One region of the Peribacillus sp. NPDC060253 genome, then DNA from elsewhere that is predicted to be linked to it. Evidence: riboswitches for the same ligand, from Rfam matches in the RefSeq annotation. Region 1 holds a riboswitch; each other region holds the start of a gene.
The links. A riboswitch is a leader RNA that binds a small molecule or an ion and turns the genes downstream of it on or off. The one in region 1 is predicted to bind lysine.
Positions count from the first base shown of each region.

Region 2: another riboswitch for lysine. It lies ahead of dapA (4-hydroxy-tetrahydrodipicolinate synthase); the one in region 1 lies ahead of ACFWE9_RS24710 (aspartate kinase).
Region 3: another riboswitch for lysine. It lies ahead of ACFWE9_RS03545 (amino acid permease); the one in region 1 lies ahead of ACFWE9_RS24710 (aspartate kinase).

Region 1 is NZ_JBHXAS010000169.1:551-7,410, reverse strand. Features, by position in the region: partial or broken gene ACFWE9_RS24740 (TetR/AcrR family transcriptional regulator C-terminal domain-containing protein) at 1-14, shown strand, start outside; gene ACFWE9_RS24735 (enoyl-CoA hydratase) at 140-913, shown strand; gene ACFWE9_RS24730 (electron transfer flavoprotein subunit beta/FixA family protein) at 1,047-1,820, shown strand; gene ACFWE9_RS24725 (electron transfer flavoprotein subunit alpha/FixB family protein) at 1,883-2,860, shown strand; gene trxA (thioredoxin) at 3,069-3,383, shown strand; gene uvrC (excinuclease ABC subunit UvrC) at 3,484-5,256, shown strand; lysine riboswitch at 5,318-5,494, shown strand; gene ACFWE9_RS24710 (aspartate kinase) at 5,584-6,816, shown strand.
Region 2 is NZ_JBHXAS010000091.1:10,982-18,105, forward strand. Features, by position in the region: gene ACFWE9_RS19835 (GNAT family N-acetyltransferase) at 1-266, shown strand, start outside; gene ACFWE9_RS19840 (fumarylacetoacetate hydrolase family protein) at 346-969, shown strand; gene ACFWE9_RS19845 (NAD(P)H-dependent oxidoreductase) at 1,286-1,870, shown strand; gene ACFWE9_RS19850 (D-alanyl-D-alanine carboxypeptidase family protein) at 2,650-3,834, shown strand; gene dapA (4-hydroxy-tetrahydrodipicolinate synthase) at 4,226-5,122, opposite strand; lysine riboswitch at 5,259-5,437, opposite strand; gene ACFWE9_RS19860 (hypothetical protein) at 5,536-5,751, shown strand; partial or broken gene ACFWE9_RS19865 (IS6 family transposase) at 5,757-6,247, shown strand; gene ACFWE9_RS19870 (MFS transporter) at 6,370-7,124, opposite strand, start outside.
Region 3 is NZ_JBHXAS010000007.1:67,131-74,254, forward strand. Features, by position in the region: gene ACFWE9_RS03535 (Ger(x)C family spore germination protein) at 1-789, shown strand, start outside; gene ACFWE9_RS03540 (glycoside hydrolase family 13 protein) at 872-2,551, shown strand; gene ACFWE9_RS03545 (amino acid permease) at 2,602-4,053, opposite strand; lysine riboswitch at 4,150-4,333, opposite strand; gene ACFWE9_RS03550 (LacI family DNA-binding transcriptional regulator) at 4,576-5,538, opposite strand; gene ACFWE9_RS03555 (metal ABC transporter solute-binding protein, Zn/Mn family) at 6,250-7,124, shown strand, end outside.

The DNA.
Region 1 (6,860 bases):
GCTTGAGAAGTTAACGATTTTTATAGAGGATGGCTAGCCATCCTCCAAAAATCGGTTAATTTTGCTTTCCGGATTCATTGGGAAGTGATACATATTAAATTTTCAAAAAAGTTTGACTAGCATGCCAGGAGGGATAGATATGGAATACCTAAAGCTTTCTGTCGAAAATCATGTGGCCTTTATAACGATTGATCATGCACCCGCAAATGCGCTTTCCTCGGCAATCATCGGAGAGTTGTCACTGGCCTTCGATCAAATTGAGCAAAACGAAGCCGTACGGGTTGTCCTTCTTCATGGTGAAGGAAGATTTTTCTCTGCAGGAGCAGACATTAAAGAGTTTACAGAAGTGAAAAACGGTAAAGCTTTCGAGAAACTGACCAAGAATGGTCAATCTGTATTTGAAAAAATTGAATCTTTTCCAAAACCGGTCATTGCAGCCATTCATGGAGCTGCGCTTGGCGGAGGATTGGAACTGGCTATGTCCTGTCACATCCGTTTGGTAACCGAAAGGGCAAAACTAGGTTTGCCTGAGCTTCAGCTCGGCTTAATACCTGGATTTGCAGGCACCCAACGACTTCCTCGTTATGTGGGTACAGCAAAAGCAGCTGAGATGCTGTTTACAAGTGAACCGATTACTGGTATCCAAGCCGTACAATGCGGGCTGGCAAATCATGCCTACACGGATGAAGAACTAATTCCAAAAGCGGTGGAGCTAGCCAATAAAATTGCCAAGAAGAGTCCTCTTGCGTTAAAGGCGGCTATAGAGCTATTGAATTTTTCTAAGCATGATTCCTACTATAAAGGTGTGGAACGGGAAGCCGTTCTCTTTGGCCAAGCTTTCGATACGGCTGATGCACAAGAGGGAATTGGAGCTTTCATTGAAAAAAGAGAAGCTGTATTCAAAGGGAAATGATATGATTTCCCTTCATATATAAATAACTATTTTTAAATATTATGCAGGATTTTGATGAAATCTGAAGAATACAATTATATATATCAATAATATTCATAATCTTCAAAACTCAAATTATTCGGGAGGTATTATCGTGAACATTTATGTGCTGCTGAAAAGAACATTTGATACAGAAGAAAAGATTACTCTATCCAACGGGAAAATTAATGAGGATGGAGCAGAGTTCATCATCAATCCATACGATGAGTATGCGGTCGAAGAAGCAATCCAAGTGCGTGATGCACATGGCGGCGAAGTAACGGTAATTTCAGTCGGAACCGAAGAGGCTGAAAAGCAATTACGTACAGCGCTTGCTATGGGTGCCGACAAAGCCGTATTGATTAATATAGAAGACGACATAGAAAATGGTGACCAATTCACGACTGCCAAAATCATAGGTGAATACTTAAAAGGCAAGAATGCAGACTTAATCATTGCAGGAAACGTTGCAATCGATGGCGGCTCTGGTCAAGTGGGACCACGCGTTGCAGAAATTTTGGAAATTCCTTATATTACAACCATCACTAAATTGGAAATCGCAGCTGGAAATGTAAGCGTTATCCGCGATGTTGAAGGGGACTCTGAAACGATCGAAGCATCTCTTCCATTGTTGGTGACCGCTCAACAAGGGTTAAATGAGCCACGTTATCCTTCATTACCAGGAATCATGAAAGCGAAGAAAAAACCGCTTGAAGAATTGGAATTGGATGACCTGGATTTGGAAGAAGAAGATGTTGAAGCAAAAACAAAAACGATAGAAATCTATCTTCCCGCTAAAAAAGAGGCTGGAAAGGTATTGAACGGCGAGATCGGTGATCAAGTTAGCGAACTTGTTCAATTATTACGCAGCGAAGCAAAGGTGATTTAATCAAAACTGTTCTTTTCTGAACTAACAACACACAACAAAAAGATACCAGGAGGTTTTTATAAATGGCTAGAAAGTTTCTTGTATTGGGCGAAGTTCGCGACGGTTCACTAAGAAATGTATCATTTGAAGCTATCGGTGCGGCTAAACTTGCTGCTGATGGCGGAGAAATCGTAGGTGTTTTAGTTGGTGACAGTGTTCAAAATTTTGGGAATGAATTGATTCAGCATGGTGCAGACCGGGTTGTTGCAGTTGAAAATGATCAATTGAAACAATATACATCAGATGGTTATGCACAAAGCTTGCTTGCCGTCATCGAGCAGGAAAAGCCAGAAGGAATTTTCTTCGGGCATACGGCTCTCGGAAAAGACCTTGCCCCTAAATTGGCTGGAAAGCTTGAATCAGGATTGATTTCAGATGTTACCTCCATTGAAGAAGAAGGCGGAAATATCGTTTTTACCCGCCCGATTTATTCTGGTAAAGCATTTGAAAAGAAAATTGTTACAGATGGAGTGATTTTCGCGACAATCCGTCCGAACAATATTGAACCATTAGCGAAAGACGAGTCCCGCTCTGGTGATGTTTCTACATTAAGTGTGGATATTAAGGATTTACGCACCATCATTAAAGATGTTGTTAGAAAAGCAAGTGAAGGGGTCGACCTTTCAGAAGCAAAAGTGATCATTGCAGGCGGACGTGGTGTGAAAAGTGAAGATGGCTTTGAACCATTAAAGGAACTGGCACAAGTTCTTGGCGGAGCGGTAGGTGCTTCCCGTGGTGCATGTGATGCGGATTATTGCGATTATTCTCTGCAAATCGGGCAAACGGGTAAAGTCGTTACACCTGACCTTTATATTGCCTGCGGAATATCTGGAGCGATACAGCATTTAGCTGGCATGTCCAACTCCAAAGTTATCGTTGCCATCAACAAAGACCCTGAAGCTAACATTTTCAATGTAGCTGACTACGGAATTGTCGGAGACCTTTTCGAAGTCGTTCCATTACTGACGGAAGAATTCAAAAAACTAAAAGTTAACGCGTAAATCAAATAAATGAAAGACAAGGGGCAAGACATTCGGCTAAGCCGATACACGTCTTGCCCCTTTATTTGGGCTAATAGGGAAAGCGTTAAGCCTGCATATTCGCTCTTTTTTAGGACATCCTACCACTGAAGCAAAATGTTAGCATCGTTTCTACCTTCAATGGTATACTGTCTTTAGTTATTTGAGTAAATTTGAGGAGGAAATATATATGGCTATTGTAAATGCAACTGACCAAACTTTCACGACTGATACGAACGAAGGTGTCGTTCTTGTAGATTTTTGGGCACCATGGTGCGGACCTTGTAAAATGATCGCTCCTGTACTTCAAGAGCTTGATACTGAAATTGGCGATACAGCGAAAATCGTAAAAGTTGATGTAGATGAAAACCAAGAAACAGCAGGAAAATTCGGTGTGATGAGCATCCCGACATTAATCGTCCTTAAAGACGGTGAAGTGGTGGATAAAGTGGTTGGTTTCCAACCAAAAGAAGCTCTTGCTGAACTTATTGCAAAACACGCTTAATAGTAAGATAGCTAAAAAAAGCTTCAAGTCTGCGGACTTGAAGCTTTTTTCGCTATCTTGATATATAATATTGAAAATGGGATAACAGGAGGCTGTATATATGAACCAACAAATAAAGAATAAACTTGCCCTTCTTCCCGATCAACCTGGTTGTTATTTAATGAAAGATCGTCAGGGAACGATCATTTATGTAGGCAAAGCGAAAGTGTTGAAAAACCGTGTCCGTTCTTATTTCAGGGGATCCCATGATGGAAAGACATTTCGGCTCGTTAATGAGATAGAGGATTTCGAATACATTGTCACCTCTTCCAATATCGAGGCTCTTATTTTAGAGTTGAACCTAATCAAAAAACATGATCCAAAATATAATGTCATGCTTAAGGATGATAAGACGTATCCTTTTATTAAGTTGACGGCGGAACGGCATCCCCGTCTAATCATTACGCGAAAAGTCAAAAAGGATAAAGGGAAATATTTCGGTCCTTATCCGAACGCTTTTGCGGCTAACGAGACGAAAAAATTACTTGACCGCATCTATCCTCTTAGAAAATGCAATACCTTACCGGATCGAGTTTGTCTCTATTATCACCTAGGACAGTGTCTGGCTCCATGTGTATATGATGTAGAGGAACAGGAATATAAAAAAATGGTGGAGGATATCAATCGGTTTTTGAACGGCGGCCATACCGAGATAAAAAAAGAACTGACAGAAAAAATGCTGGAGGCATCCGAAGAGCTCGATTTCGAGAGGGCCAAGGAGTTCCGTGACAAAATTGCCCACATCGATATCACGATGGAGAAGCAGAAAATGATGACGACGGATTTCATCGACCGTGATGTATTTGGCTTTGCCTATGATAAAGGCTGGATGTGCGTTCAAGTATTTTTTGTGCGACAGGGTAAATTGATAGAAAGGGATGTTTCACTTTTTCCTGTCTATGATGAACCGGAACAGGAACTTCTTACATTCCTGGGTCAGTTTTACGAGATTACCAACCACTTTAAACCAAAGGAAATTTTGCTTCCTGAATCAGTGGATGCCGAAATGGCCGAAGGGCTGCTTGGTGTGAAAACGATTCACCCGAAACGGGGAGCGAAAAAAGATATGCTTAAACTGGCGAATAAAAACGCCTCCATCGCCCTACAGGAAAAATTTTCTTTGATTGAACGAGATGAAGAACGAACGATCAAAGCCGTGGAAAACCTCGGGTTCCAATTGGGCATCTATACCCCGCATCGAATTGAAGCCTTCGATAACTCCAATATCCAGGGAAGTGACCCTGTTTCCGCTTTAGTCGTGTTCATTGATGGGAAACCGGAAAAAAGGGAGTACCGCAAATATAAGATCAAAACGGTCCAGGGACCTGATGATTATGAATCGATGCGTGAAGTGGTTCGAAGAAGATATTCACGAGTATTGAAAGAAGGGCTGCCACTTCCGGATCTAATCATCATTGATGGCGGAAAGGGACATGTGGAAGCAGTTCGAGATATTTTGGAAAATGAATTGGGCCTTGATATTCCACTTTCGGGTTTGATTAAAGATGAAAAACACAGAACATCGCAATTGATGATTGGCAACCCGCTTGAACTTGTTCCGCTTGATTCACGGAGTCAGGAATTTTACTTATTGCAAAGAATTCAGGATGAAGTGCATCGGTTTGCGATTACGTTTCATCGCCAGCTACGCGGGAAAAATGCGGTTCACTCACAGCTTGATGATATTCCAGGAGTCGGGGAAAAGCGGAGAAAGCAATTATTAAAGCATTTTGGGTCATTGAAGAAAATCAAAGAGGCAACGACCGAGGAAATTATGGACGCAGGCATGCCAAAAGGGGTAGCCGAGGGAATCGTTAGAAAATTGCAAGAATAATCTTGCTTGCGATAAATCTCTATGCTATGATTAGAAGGAATTTTTAATTAGACAACTTAAAAGTGCTGATAGAGGTGCGGAATTCAAGAGTAAAAACCTGGAGAAGTATGAGCTTCCATGATAGGTTTTGAAAGGGGAGGACGCCGAAGGAAGACAAGACTCATACCTTGTTTTTCTGGTCTGACATTTAATAAATGGCGGATTGTCAGGGTTTATACCCTGGAGAGCTATCTCACTGTGTTTACAGTATTAGATATGTGATCACAGCAATGAGATATTTCTCATTGCTTTTTTTATTGCCTAAAAAGGTAGAGAGGGTGCATGAGGATGGCATTAATCGTTCAAAAATTCGGCGGAACATCCGTCGGTAGCGTAGAAAAAATCAAAAATGTTGCCAAACGGGTAATCGAGGAAGCGGAGAATGGAAATGAGGTAGTCGTCGTTGTTTCGGCTATGGGGAAAACCACGGATCAATTGGTTTCCATGGCCCGTGATATTTCCGGATCCCCGAGCAAGAGGGAAATGGATATGCTATTGACTACAGGAGAACAGGTAACGATTTCCTTGTTAACGATGGCATTGATTGAAGAAGGACATGAAGCCATTTCGTATACTGGCTGGCAAGCCGGCATGCAAACGGAATCCGTTCATGGGAATGCCCGGATTTTAAACATCGATGCTTCAAGGATCCAAGCTCAGCTTTTGGAAAAGAAAATAGTGGTCGTAGCCGGTTTCCAGGGGAACGATGCAAATGGGGAGATCACTACCTTAGGGCGAGGCGGTTCCGATACGACGGCGGTTGCCATCGCTGCAGCGCTGAATGCGGATAGATGCGATATTTATACGGATGTAACGGGTGTTTTCACAACGGACCCACGCTACATAAAAGGCGCTCGAAAACTCCAATCCATTTCTTACGATGAAATGCTGGAACTTGCCAATCTGGGGGCAGGCGTCCTTCATCCAAGGGCTGTCGAATATGCAAAAAACTATCAAATTCCGCTTGAAGTCCGTTCGAGCATGGAGAAAGAATCAGGAACGATCATTGAGGAGGAAGCAACTATGGAAGAAAACTTAATCGTACGCGGCATTGCTTTTGAAGACAGTATTACAAGAGTCACAGTATATGGTTTGCCCCAATCACTTGGTGTATTATCAACAATTTTCACGACACTTGCGAAAAACAGAATTAATGTGGACATTATCATTCAAAGCATGACCGCCGAGGATACCACCAATCTATCATTCTCCATTAAAAGTGAAGATACGGAAGCAGCCTTGATCGTGCTGGAAAATAATAAAGAAAAATTGGCATTCAATCGTATTGAAACGGAAGGCGGTTTGGCCAAAGTGTCCATCGTCGGATCCGGTATGGTATCCAATCCAGGAGTGGCCGCCGAGATGTTCGAAGTGATGGCCCATACAGGCATCCAAGTGAAAATGGTTAGCACATCGGAAATAAAAGTCTCGACAGTTGTCAATGAAAAGGAAATGGTGAAGGCTGTCGAATCTCTTCATGAAGCATTTAAACTTGGACAGCATGCAAATGTACTAGCTTGAGAATGAATGGAGCCCAATAAAAAAACAGACTTCCGGTTAAAAGG
Region 2 (7,124 bases), on a different contig from region 1:
AACAGATTGGATTTGCAAGAGTGATAACAGATTTAGCTACTTTTGCGTATCTTAGTGATGTGTTCATATTACCAAACTATCGTAAGAAAGGATTATCAAAATGGTTGATGGAAACCATTACTAATCACCCTGAACTGCAAGGGGTTCGTAGGTTTATGTTAGCAACGAATGATGCACATTCATTATATAACAAATACGATTTTGAACAGATTGATAATCCAAAACGATTTATGCAAAAAGTCCTCAAATCTCCTTATCAACAATAATGCTAATATACTAGCAGGTGTGTAGTTCCAAAAAGAAATCTGAAAATATAATCTATAAAAGAAAAGAGTGAGTTTAATGATGAAAGACATTAAAAATATCTATTGTGTAGGCCGAAACTATGCTTTGCATGCAAAAGAATTAAATAATGAAGTACCAACTTCCCCTTTTTTATTTTCAAAACCAACTCATTCGCTTGTTGAAGCAAATGGTCAGGCAATTACGTTGCCAAGTAATCAGGGCTCCATTCACTATGAAACCGAACTTGTCATACATATCTCAAAGCCTTACGAAACAGGAATGAAAGTGGATGAAATAGTAGATGCCATGGCCATTGGGTTGGATTTAACACTTAGAGATGTTCAAGCACAGTTAAAACAAAAGCAGCATCCTTGGCTTTTGGCGAAAGGATTTAAAAATTCAGCTGTTGTTAGTGAATTTATTCCGTTTCAGGGTGTCGAAGCATGTAAACAAGTAGATTTTTCTCTGTTAAAAAATGGAGAGCGTGTACAAGTGGGAAATATTAAAGACTTACTTTTCGATTTACAAACAATTATAGAATTTACAGCAGAGCATTTTGGGCTTGGGGAAGGAGATATTATCTTTACCGGTACTCCTAGTGGCGTCGGTCCTCTTTCAGATCAGGACAAGCTTTCACTGAACTGGGGTGGAAATGAAATGGGAACCTGTTCAGTCACACTGTAATCATGAAGAAGAGCAGTCATTATTGACTGTTTTTTTTTTATAAATCCCACCAGATGTCATTGCAACTTTATGGCAGGAGAGAGTAGCTGATGAAGAGGTAATATCAGTACTGGGAGGCCATTTACATTCCACGAACTCCATTTCATTTGTAGGGATTGATAATACTAACCAATTAATGCATATCTTTCTCGATGGTACTATTTTTGTGACTATGTTATAAGAAAATGACTACTTTTTAAAAAATGTCTAACACTATAATATTAGGTAAAGCTTAATAATCTAATGAAAATTATAGAATGATTGGAGGATGTTTGAAATGAAGCACTTAGTTGTTTATGCACATCCATACCCTGATAGCTTAAATCACTCTATTTTGGAAACAGCAGTTCATGCATTAAAGAAGGACAGTCACGATGTTGTTGTCCGTGATTTATATGCACTTGATTTTCAACCTGTTCTGAAACCAGAAGACACAGCAGCTATGAAAGCGGGAAAAACTCCAGATGACATTAAAACGGAACAAGAATTTATTACTGAAGCAGATGTTATAACATTTATTTACCCTATTTGGTGGACAGGTCTTCCAGCAATTCTTAAAGGGTATGTAGACCGAGTATTTGCATTTGGGTTTGCTTATTCTGCTGGAGAAGAAGGTATAATTAAGTTATTAAAGGGTAAAAAGGGCCTCATTATCAATACACATGGAACGCCTAACGAGGTTTACGATAAGGTGGGTATGACAGCAGGCTTGAAAGTTACCTCCGACATTGGGATATTTGATTTCACTGGAATCGAACCTGTGGAACATTTACTATTCGGAAGTATTGGTTACCTTGATGAAGACGCATATAAAGGTATGTTAAAGAAAGTTGAAGATACAATTAATTCGAATTTCTCATAATCATAAACAAATGTTGAAAAAGTCTGCTCATAACTAGAGTCTTGAAAGGTTTTGAATCAACCACAGGTGCTTTATTAAAAAAGTTTGCAGAGGCAGTGTTATTTCTTTGTAACTAAAGGGACGCAATACCCCCTCTTCAGAATGAGAAGAGGGGGCTTCTCTTTTTTGAAAAATTGATTCATTAACCTTATGATCTCTTGTTTTAAATAAAGGTTAATCTTATTACCTTGATATTAGATTGGAGGGTTCGTTTAATCCAACTTGGATAATTCATGAAATAATTCCTGTCGTGGCGAGTGGGTATGTATCCATTTTTAAATTCTTTATAAAGATGATGTTTTTGCTGTTAGCAACCTTATAAAAAGTGTTTCAAAAAATGCCAGGGAGCAGTATTGTTGCACCCTGGCATTCTTTTTCAGTAAGTAATGTCATGATTAAGCACCTAATGAGTAACTAGAGCCCTTCAGTTTGAAGGGTTTTTTCATGAAAAGATATGGTCAATATGCTTGCACACCCCCTCGTCAGCAAGATGAAAAATAAAAAATACAAATTTGTTGATAATGGAGAATTCTTTTTTTAAAAACAAAGGCTCCCACTTAAAGGGTAACAGCCCTAATAAAGTTATTTCAGGAAATTAAATGGAGGTTATTACCCAAGAATTTTCCATGATTATTAAAGGGTAATTACTGTTTTATTACAATTTCAAAAAAACATCTCTAAACATTCAATTTACTTTATTATGACTATATAGGATTTTACTTTCATTCAAGGAGAGTTATATGAAAAAGTTTTTCTTTATCTTCATTTTGGCTTTAATCCCCTTTGCATCAACAACTGTAAGTGCCGAATCCGACTTACCTCTCATTAGTGACGCCGGGATCATTATTGATGCGAAAAGTGGGAAGGTATTATACGAAAAAAACCCAAATAAAAAAATGTATCCAGCCAGTCTAACGAAAGTTGCCACAGCTATATATGCTATAGAACACGGGGATAAGAACGAAATGGTGACTATTAGTAAAAAAGCGGCTGAGGCAGAAGGCTCTTCGTTATTCATTGTACCTGGGGAGGAGATAGAGCTTTCCAAATTAATTGCCGGTACGCTAATCAACTCAGGAAATGATGGAGCTATAGCAATAGCCGAGCATATGTCTGGTAGTGAGAAAAAGTTCATGGAGGACTTGAATGAGTTTTTAAGAAAAGAAGTAAACGTCACCGATACTCATTTTACGAACCCTCATGGATTGTTTGACAAGAACCATGTAACCACAGCACATGACCTTGCAAAAATTACCCAATATGCAATGAAAAATGAAACCTTCCGTGAATATTTGGGGAATAAGGATTTACCATGGGAAGTGAAAACATGGGACACAACTTTAGTTACCCATCATCAAATGTTAAAAGGCGAAATTCCCTATGAGGGAATCACAGGTGGGAAAACCGGTTTCGTTAGTAAGTCGGGATATACCCTGATTTCTACTGCTACTAGAGGAGAACAGGACTTGATTGCCGTTACCCTTAAAGCTCCTTCAGACAAGGAAGCCTACTCTGATACTGAGCTGCTATTCAGCAATGGCTTTGCAAACTTTAAATCCGCCAAAATAGATAAAAATAACATATTTTATTCAGCTGACCACTCTAAATCCTACAAGCTGAATGAAGACTTATACTATACATATTTAACTAGTGATGAACCTAGTCTTAAAACCGGTAATGATGGTATTCTCTCAATCATGAACCAAGAAGGGACGGCCATAGAATCTTTTGACCTTAAAAAAGTGGCTGATGTTAGGAAAACAGAAGTGCCTGCTTCGATTAAAAAAGAAGCAATCAATGAAGAAACTAATAAATTTTCTGTCTTATCTCTAGAATGGGTCCCCTGTGTCATTCTTACCATTCTGATAACGTTTTTTCTAAAGAAAAGCAGAAAAAAAAGAAGTAGGATTAGAACTCGTTACTAAAGAAACTCAACGACTGGCATTCAGAGGCGTTGCTGCTATTTTTCCTGAAATAGCCACTAAAGTGTGGAGTACACCTATTATTAATGAACTAACAGATGCGTTCGTATTAAAAGGTCGACCAGTAAAGATTGATCTGACCCCATAAAGTTAGATAGGTTATTTCGTTTGGCAAATCGCGGTGAATTAAAGGTCAGGATCTATAATTAATGCTGGTTCAGTTGACTCAATAATATCGTTAAGCTTATAACCACGAGCTATTTCTACTAGTTTAAGCCCTAAGTCGAGCAAACAATCAAAAAGCAGTGCACTTCTTTCGAAGTTGCACTGCTTTTTATAAACTTATCCCGTTTATTATGGTCTTTAATTAGAAAGTCGGTATTTAAGTCTCGCTTTAATATTTTAATAACACAGATTCTACGTTACTAGGTTGTAGAGCTATTTGTAGAGCTGTTTTTTCTTCGTTGTTTAAAGGGAGCAATGGTAAGCGGACACCGCCAACATTTAGCCCTCGCATATTTAATGCTGATTTTACCGGTGATGGGCTTGGTGCAGCAAATAATGCTTTCATAATTGGAAGAAGATTACGATGTATGGAAGCAGCACCACGGACATCACCATTTTTGAAGCTATTAATCATTTCTTGCATTTCATTACCAATTATGTGTGAAGAAACCGAAACAATGCCTGTTCCACCGATGGCTAAAACCGGTATTGTTAATCCATCATCGCCGCTGTACAAAGTAAAATCACTAGTTGTTTCGCTAATGATTTGTGCCATGGCATCTAAGTCACCACTTGCTTCTTTTAATGCCACAATATTGTTGATTTTTGAGAGACGAACAATCGTCTCTACTGACATGTTTACAACACTTCGTCCTGGGATATTATAAAGCATTACAGGTAATGATGTTGATTGGGCAATAGCATTAAAGTGCTGAAATAATCCTTCTTGAGACGGCTTGTTATAGTATGGGGTAACGAGCATAACTCCGTCGACTCCTGCTGCCTCTGCTTGCCTTGTTAAGCTGATAGAAGCTTTCGTGTTATTTGAGCCAGTTCCAGCTATGACTGGAACTCTTCCATCAACAACTTCTACAACAACTTTGAATAAATCTACTTTCTCTTCTGCTGTTAATGTAGGAGACTCTCCGGTTGTACCAGCTATAACTAATCCATCAGAACCATTAGCAATTAAATAATTTACTAACGTTCTCGTAGCATAAAAATCAACCTCATTATTATGATTAAACGGGGTAACCATTGCGGTTAATACTTGGCCAAAATTCATAACTTCACACCCTTTTGTATAATTTTTTTGAAAAACTCAGAGGTGGTTAGGGCCATTCAGGAGTAAACGCAAAAAAGCAACAACGAGGATTCGCTGCTGCAGTAGAAACAATATTTATCAAAAAAATCGTTTCGGTGCGTAAGATAGCCCTCCATATAGTTTCCTATATGACAGTCCTGTATTTATTCAATAGCAGAACCAGCTTCAAGAATATGAGATTCTTTCCGCTTCGGCAAATTCCCCTTTCCACACTAGTCATAGGATCTCATTCTCCTCAAAATGTGTACTAATGGTCTTTGCTCCTCTATCCTCACTTCAAAAAGTATGAAGTAAGAAAATATTTAATTGACTGTAATATAGCAGATAATCCATTCTGTTGCAAGGCTAATTTAGAAATATTTTATTAAGAATACATGGATAATCGATGGAAATGGCTGCGGTATTGGGCTGGATTCATCTTTTTCCGTGACGTTTGGGAAGCAAGAAAACGAATCGCTTCAATTGTAAGTAGAACTCCATTGATTCAATCTACTATACTATCAGAAAAAATTGAGCAAAGCGAGACACTCGCTAATAGTTTATTAGGTGGAATTGGTCTTGATAATCAATACAGGTTTAAAATGGTCTAACAATATTAGATAAAAGAGTACGTCGTCATCTTAAGCCAACAAATGACTCTTGAATAGTTGATGAAACGTATATCAAAGTAAAAGGTCAATGGATTTATTTATATCGTGCAGTCGATTCAGAAGGGAATGCGATTGATTTTTATCTAAGGGAATCAAGAGATAAACAAGCAGCTAAGCGCTTTTCAAGAAAGCCTTGGCTACTTCTCATGTTTGTAAACCTTGTGTCATAACAGTGGATAAAAATCCAGCCTATCCTGTAGCGATTCAAGAGTTAAAAGAAGAGAATCGCATGCTTGAAGGCATGCAAATAAGGCAAGTTAAATATCACAATAATATGGTAGAACAGGATCATCGTTTTATAAAAAAAGCGCGTTCGTTCGATGTAAGGATAGAAATCATTTCGTACAGCTACTTACATACTGAGTGGCATAGAAGCCATGCATGTGATTAAAAAGAAACAGGTTTATCAAGGGTGAAGCTTGCCCAAAACCAATAAGAATTTATCCATAAATTGTTTGGATTAGCTTCATAATTTTTCAATATAAAGGAAACCACACTCTATGTTTCTAACGAGTGATTTTTGCACGAGAACTGCTTTTTTATTGCTTCTTCATCCTCTTATGCTGCCTTCTTTTGTTGTTTTTGGTCTAAGCGATAACTTAGGAAAGTTAGAAGACTGGCAAAGATAGCAACCAGCCCACCGACCCATGTCACATTCAGCAAGTTTCCCTGATGGTAAACGACTCCGCCCAGTGCGGAACCAAAGGCGATACCGACATTGCTTGCTACTGGCATCAGTGAAGCAGCTAGCCCTGTAGCTTTTGGTTGATAAATACCTGCAAGATCTATCAAATAAAGCTGGGTGGATGTTGTTAAAAGGATGGCCATTAACGACATCAAGCCAATATTAATCAATCCAATGATAAAATGATTTGTCGTCCAATATAGACTGATCAGAACGATTGCCTGCACGAGGAAAACAAACCGGAGGCGTCCGATCGCATTGTAGCTGGCAATTTTACCAGCGAGTATGTTGCTGAAAATGGAAATGAATCCGTAGCCAAACAAGATCAAACTGATTGAACTGCCTGGTGCTTCCATTCCTTTCAGGATCGGAACAAGATACGTATAAACGGCATACGTCGCTCCAAATCCAAGAGATGGAATGAAAAAAGCCATTAAAATTCGCGGATGTGTCAACAAAGAAAATTGATCACGCATCGAACTGCGAATGGTACTTTGCATAGTAGGCAATACGAAGAAAGATGCCAAAAACGCAATAGCTCCGAGAAAAGTCGTTAACAGGAACGATGCATTCCAGTCGTACCATTCAGCGATGACAGTGCCTATTGGTACTCCAATCACGTTTGCAA
Region 3 (7,124 bases), on a different contig from region 1:
GGCGAAGAATTGGCAAGAAAAGGTTTGAATGATTACGTCGATACATATAGGCGAGACCCAATGGTGGGACGGGATTTGTATTTAGCGATCGTCCATGGAAAAGCGGAGGATTTAGTTAAAATGGAACCGAAATTAATTAAAACTCCAGGGGTTCAAGTGAAAGAGTTGATCGAACAGAATATCAGGACTAATTTACCTGATGTAGATTTGCACAGGTATTTATATGCATGTCATGGTAAAGGAATTGATCCGGTCTTGCCGCTATTGGAAATAGCGGAAGAGAGAATACGGGTAAAAGGAATCGCCCTATTTAAAAGGGACAGGTATATTGGTAAATACATTCCTTATGAGGATGGATTTTTATTCAAGGTCCTTAGTGAAAACTTTAAGCTGGGGAGCTATGAGATTAAATGGAAGGAAAATGAATATACAGAAATCAATAACGTGGAATCAAAAGTCCATTATGATATTTCGAATGCAAATCAAAATCCGAAGGTCAGGATTGAAGTGAATTTAAAAGCGAATCTGCTAGAGGTTCAAGGTTATGACTTGGGCAATCCGGTTGACGTGAAAAAAATTGAAGCTAAAGCAGAACATGTCATGGGTGAAAAATTAAATGAGATGGTAACCATGTTTCAGGATAACAATATAGATCCGATTGCACTTGGTGATATGGCTAAAAATAAAACAAGGGATTTCAATCTAAAACATTGGGAGATAGCATATCCTCATATTCCAATTGAAGTGGATCTGGATATTGAAATGATTCAAACGGGAATAGCGGAATAAAAGAAGAATATTCTGAAGTTTTCCTCTTTATAATAGGGGTATTGGTGTAAATGTCAATGCGTTTAAAGAAGGGAGGAAAGGCATGTACAAAACATGGTGGAAAGAGGCAGTTGTGTATCAAGTGTACCCCCGGAGTTTTATGGATAGTAATGGAGATGGGATAGGGGATTTAAATGGCATATTGATGAAACTAGATTATTTACAGGAGTTGGGTGTGAATGTGTTATGGCTCTCACCTGTTTATCAATCTCCTAATGATGATAATGGGTATGATATCAGTGACTATCAATCAATCATGACAGAATTCGGAACCATGACTGATTTTGAATTGTTGCTGAAGGCCGTGCATGAACGAGGAATGAAAATCATAATGGATCTTGTGGTCAATCATTCCTCGGATGAACATTCTTGGTTCATGGAATCCCGATCCTCAAAAGATAATCCAAAGCGTGATTTTTATATTTGGAAACCTGGGAAGAATGGAGCCGAGCCAAATAATTGGGAGTCCATTTTTAAAGGTTCGGCATGGGGATATGATGAAGGAACGGATGAATTTTATTTACATCTATTCAGCAAGAAACAGCCGGATTTAAACTGGGAGAACCCTAAGCTTCGTGAAGAAATCTACAGCATGATGACCTGGTGGTTGGATAAAGGTGTCGATGGTTTTCGGATGGATGTCATCAACTTCCTCTCAAAGGATCAGAGCTATTCAGATGGAACCGTTCATCATGAGAAGAAGTATGGCGATGGAAGTCCTTTTTTCCTGAATGGCCCGCGTATACATGAGTTTTTACAGGAAATCAATCATCGGGTCCTATCTGGATATGACGTGATTACCGTTGGGGAAATGCCAGGCGTCACCCCGGAGGAAGCGCAATTGTTCACAGGAAAAGATCGTAATGAGCTACATATGGTCTTTCAATTCGAACATATGGATTTGGGGGGCGGACCAGCAGGGAAATGGAGTAACGATAAGTGGAAGCTAAGCGATTTAAAGCGTATTCTATCCAAGTGGCAAACTGGTTTAGAGGGCAATGGCTGGAACAGTTTATACTGGAACAACCATGATCAGCCCCGGATTGTCTCAAGGTTTGGGAACGATGGAAAGTACCGTATTGAAAGCGCAAAGATGCTTGCCGCTTGTCTTCATATGCTTCAAGGGACACCATATATATATCAAGGGGAAGAGCTGGGCATGACCAATGTTGCATTTGAAAGCATGGATGAATACCGGGATATCGAAACGCTGAATTCATATGACGAACTCGTCAATTCACATGGCTGGTCAAAAGAGCGGATGATGTCAGCCGTCCATGCTCGCAGCCGGGATAATGCGAGGACACCGATGCAGTGGAATGACTCCCGGAATGCAGGATTCACGAAAGGGATTCCTTGGATTAAGGTTAATCCGAATTTTCCCGAGATTAATGCAGAAAGAGCCTACAATGATCAGAATTCCATTTTTCATTTTTATAAACGTCTTATCCAATTACGCAAACAGCATGAAATCATCGTTTACGGCCGTTTTGAACTGCTCTTGCCCGATGATGAACGAATATTTGCCTATACGAGAACGCTTGATGATGAAAAGCTGCTGGTGCTATGCAACTTTAAAGAGGAGCATGCCTCCTTTTCTTTGCCAGAAGAGCTACATTCCTATTCTAGTACAAGGCTGATCGGCAATTATGAACAGGAGGGAGAGGGGATCTCCATCAAACCTCTGAGTCCATATGAATGTCGTGTTTATCATTTGAAATGAAAAAAGGACATGGTCTCCTTCATTTGAGGAGACCATGTCCTTTTTACGTACTATTTTGATTTAAGATCACATTCCTCAAGGGGAATGATTTTCGTTTTGTGCTTAATTTTATAGCCGAACCATAGGACGAAGAATAGAACCAAGCCAATGTAGGAAACGAACATTGAATTCCAGTCGATCCCGTTGCTGCTGAAAGCCTGATAGCCTTGCCCAATGATAATGATAATACATAGAACAAGTGCGAATATAGGCCCGAATGGGAAGCCTTTGGCCCTGTATGGTAAAGCATTCAAATCAAGGCCTTGAGCTGCGTAGGCTTTGCGGAACCGATAGTGGGCAAGCGCTATCCCGACCCATGTTACGAATCCAGCCATACCTGAAGCATTCAATAACCAGATATAAACGACACCATCTCCGAAAAATGAAGCTGAGAATGCAACGCAGCCAACTAAAGAAGTCACGATAAGTGCATTCACGGGTACTCCTCTTTTATCTAACTTTCCAAGGAATTTTGGCGCTTTCCCATCACGTGCCAAGTCCCAGAGCATACGAGTTGAAGCGTACATGCCAGAGTTACCGGCAGAGAGTACGGATGATAAAATGATCGCGTTCATGATGGATGCTGCAAATGCAAGGCCAGCACGTTCAAATACGAGCGTAAATGGACTGACGGCAACATCTTGACTCAATAAACGTGAATCAGTAAACGGAATGATCATACCAATTACAAAAATGGCAAGGATATAGAATAAAATGATGCGCCAGAAAACGGATCTGATCGCCTTTGGGATATTTTTTTCTGGATCTTCGCTTTCACCAGCCGTCACTCCAAGCAATTCCGTTCCTTGGAACGAGAAACCGGCAGCCATGAAAACGCCTAAGATCGTGAAGAAACCACCGTTAAAGGGGCCATCACCCATAGTGAAATTTGAAAAACCAATTGGGTCATTCCCACCCATGATTCCGAGAATGATCAGAACCCCAGTGATCAAGAAAATGACGACTGTCACGACTTTGATCATAGCAAACCAGAACTCGGCCTCGCCAAAACCTTTAACGGACATATAATTAATAAGAAACATAATGATTAACGCGATACCACTCCAGATAAAGGAAGGACTATCAGGAAACCAGAACTTCATAATTAAGACAACGGCTGCCAATTCGGCGGCAATGGTGATTGCCCAGTTATACCAGTAGTTCCATCCAATCGCAAAACCGAAAGACGGGTCGACGAATTTGGAAGCATAAACACGGAATGAACCGGCCACCGGCATGAACGATGCCATTTCTGCGAGACTTGTCATTAAATAATAAACCATGATGCCGATGACCGCGTATGCCACCAAGGCACCGCCAGGTCCGGCCGAATGAATCGCACCGCCACTTGCTAAAAATAAACCTGTTCCAATCGTTCCACCCAATGAAATCATCATTAAGTGCCGCGCTTTCAGGCTCCTTTTCAATTCAGTAGGGCTTGATGCTTTTTGTGAATTTGACAATTGATGTTACACTCCTTTTTATTGGAAGGGAACGAAATATAAAAAAACAGCAGTCGAAAAAGATCGACGGCTGTTTATAATAAACCCGTTTATCCTTCCGAAGATAGCTCCCCACGTTTTTAGAAAAACGTGACAGTGATGTTCCTGTTCGGTAACACCGCCAGCAAGGATATACATGGAATATACCCAAACTTCGGCAACTTATCCTTTCAAACGGAGTCTTGAATTTTCCAGAATCTCGTCCGTTTTACTTTTATAAGCTGCAGCCTCTAACTCATCGGTAAATGAGGAAGTATTCAATTTTCTTAAATCGTCGCGCCAGCATTGTTGACGTCGTACGATATTACTCAAGATATTCCTGAAATCATTAATTGATTGCTAGTAATTGAGTAAAGTTTACTATATCAAAATTATAAAATATTCTAATAGATATCGCAATCATTATTTTATGTGGTTATTTTTTCCTAGTTCTAGAAGGGTTGGCAAAAGGAAATAATCAAATTGCGACATACAAAAATAACATTAAACGCTCTTTCTTTTTATAAGGGCGTAGTCCAGCTTCACATGTTCGATTACTTCAGGATTCTCAAATAGATCCACTGCCATTTTACCGATCCATTCCAGCGGCAAGGAAATGGTCGTGATGTCGAGCATCTCACTAAGGCTATCATTATTGAAGCCGAGGATGGCGACATCGTTTGGAACTGTTATTCCCGATTTCTTAGCAGTAAGAATGAATCCAGCAGCCGTGTCATCATTAGTGATGATGATAGCTTCCGGTTTATCCATCATCGAATTCCACACCTGAAACAATTGTTCACCGTCTTTGATGTGATAACTGCCTTCAAACTGCCATTCTTTATTGTTTATAAGTTGATGATTTCTCATGATATCATTAAAGGCCTTTGTTCGAAGAAAACTGTTCCTGCTCTTTTTACGGCCGAGACTGTAACCAATCTTCTTATATCCTTTAGCAATCACGTATTCAAGGGCACAGGAAAAGGCTGCATAATGATCTATGCTGATCGACGATAATTCAGCCTGGGCTGTATCTTCACATAAAATAATCGGACCGTATTTTTGATATTCCAATAGGACTTTCATTTCCGAAATTCTTGAACAAACGATAATGCCATCAAGTTGCTTCATTTGCAGCATATTCAACGCTTGAATTTCTTTCTCTCTTTCATAATGGGTTTCAAAGATGACTATATGGCAGCCTATTGCGTTAGCCTGCTTAGTAATTCCGTGCACGATTGCCCCGTAATAGGGGTGATTGGTGAAAGGGATGATAATGCCGATAAGATTCGTTTTGCCCTTCGAAAGATGTATGGCATTGATGTTTCTTGAGTAATTCAAGCGATCGATGGCTTGTAAAACGCTCTCTCTTTTATCAGGGCTTACATATGGATGATTATTCAATACGCGAGACACTGTTGAGACAGATACACCTGCAAATTGAGCGATTTCTTTAATATTTGTCATAGGATCACCGTTTTTTCTTTTTTTATATTGTACCGTATGAAACCCATTTCAGAGCAAGAGAGCAGAATAAGGCTACTGAAGATTTTTACAGAAAGGGTCTTGTTCTGGTATGGGTTTCATCCTTTAAGATTGGTTTAAGTCTTAGAGGAGGAGGAAATCATGATGGTCCAAACTTTAATCAGCCTGATTGTACTTTGCGGTATCGAATTGGGATTGGCGTACTTGGCAATATCTTTGAAGCCGGAAAAATGATGGAGCAGTACAAGCTTGATACTACTATGAAAATATCCCCCTTGAAATCCGCGATTACTCGTGAGTTTTAGCGTTTTACTCGTGAAAACCGCGCATTTACTCGCGAATTTCACGTCGTCCCATCATAAACATTAGAAAAAAGCTTCCCTAGTTTATATTCACCATAACAACTCCACAATATAAATATAACTTCATCGTTACGTTTCATGTACCTATAGAAATGACTGACTGTCTGGAAGCTCCCTAGTAGAGATTCCAGACAGTTTTTGCTGTGTGTAAAAGACATTGGCCTTTTTGAAATGTTAAAAAAGAGTTGCACTTTTTTTGTATAATTGTGTATAGTATAAAATAAGTTGTACAGAGGAAACTTTTTAGCATTTACGACAATGTAAAAAAATTTACACTTAATTTTGCATACGGTAAACATTTTTAGGGAAACGAAAAAGGGGAGGGAATATGATGGGTTTTCTAAAATCTATTGGGGGCGTTCTTGCTGCAATGCTGATTTTAACGGGGTGCGGCAATGACACGACCAAACAGGATAAGGACAATGGCAAGTTGAACGTAGTTGCTACGACAGGAATGATAGGGGACTTGGTTGAGAATATTGGCGGTAAACATGTCGAGGTCACCAGTTTAATGGGACCCGGAGTGGATCCCCATCTTTATAAAGCGACACAGGGCGATGTGAAGACACTGGATTCGGCAGATATGATTTTTTATAACGGGGTCCATCTAGAGGGAAAAATGACGGATATCTTTGAAATGATGAGCAAGGATAAACCGACGATTGCCGTAACGGAGGACTTCAAGGAGGAACAACTCCGTAAAGTGAGTGCAACGGAACATGATCCCCACGTATGGTTTGATGTAAAGCTCTGGATGGTTGCGGCGGAGTCAGTGAAGAAAGAGTTGATTGCCAATGATCCAGATCATGAAGCAGAGTTTCTTGATAATTATGAAGAGTATGTTCAGCAGTTGGAGGAACTTGATAAATATGTTCAAGATGAAATAAATAAAATACCAGAAGACCAACGGGTGCTCGTTACAGCACATGACGCTTTTGGATACTACGGTCAGTCCTATGGTTTGGACGTAAGAGGGCTTCAAGGGATCAATACATTATCGGAATATGGATCAAAAGATGTGACGGATATGCGGAATTACCTTGTGGAGAACAAAATAAAAGCGATTTTCATAGAGTCCAGCGTGCCAAGGAAGGCTATCGAGGCTGTCATTCAAGGAGCTGGGAAGCAAGGGCACAAAGTGAAAATCGGCGGTGAATTATTCTCGGATGCGATGGGTGAAAAAGGGACGGAAGAAGGAACATATAT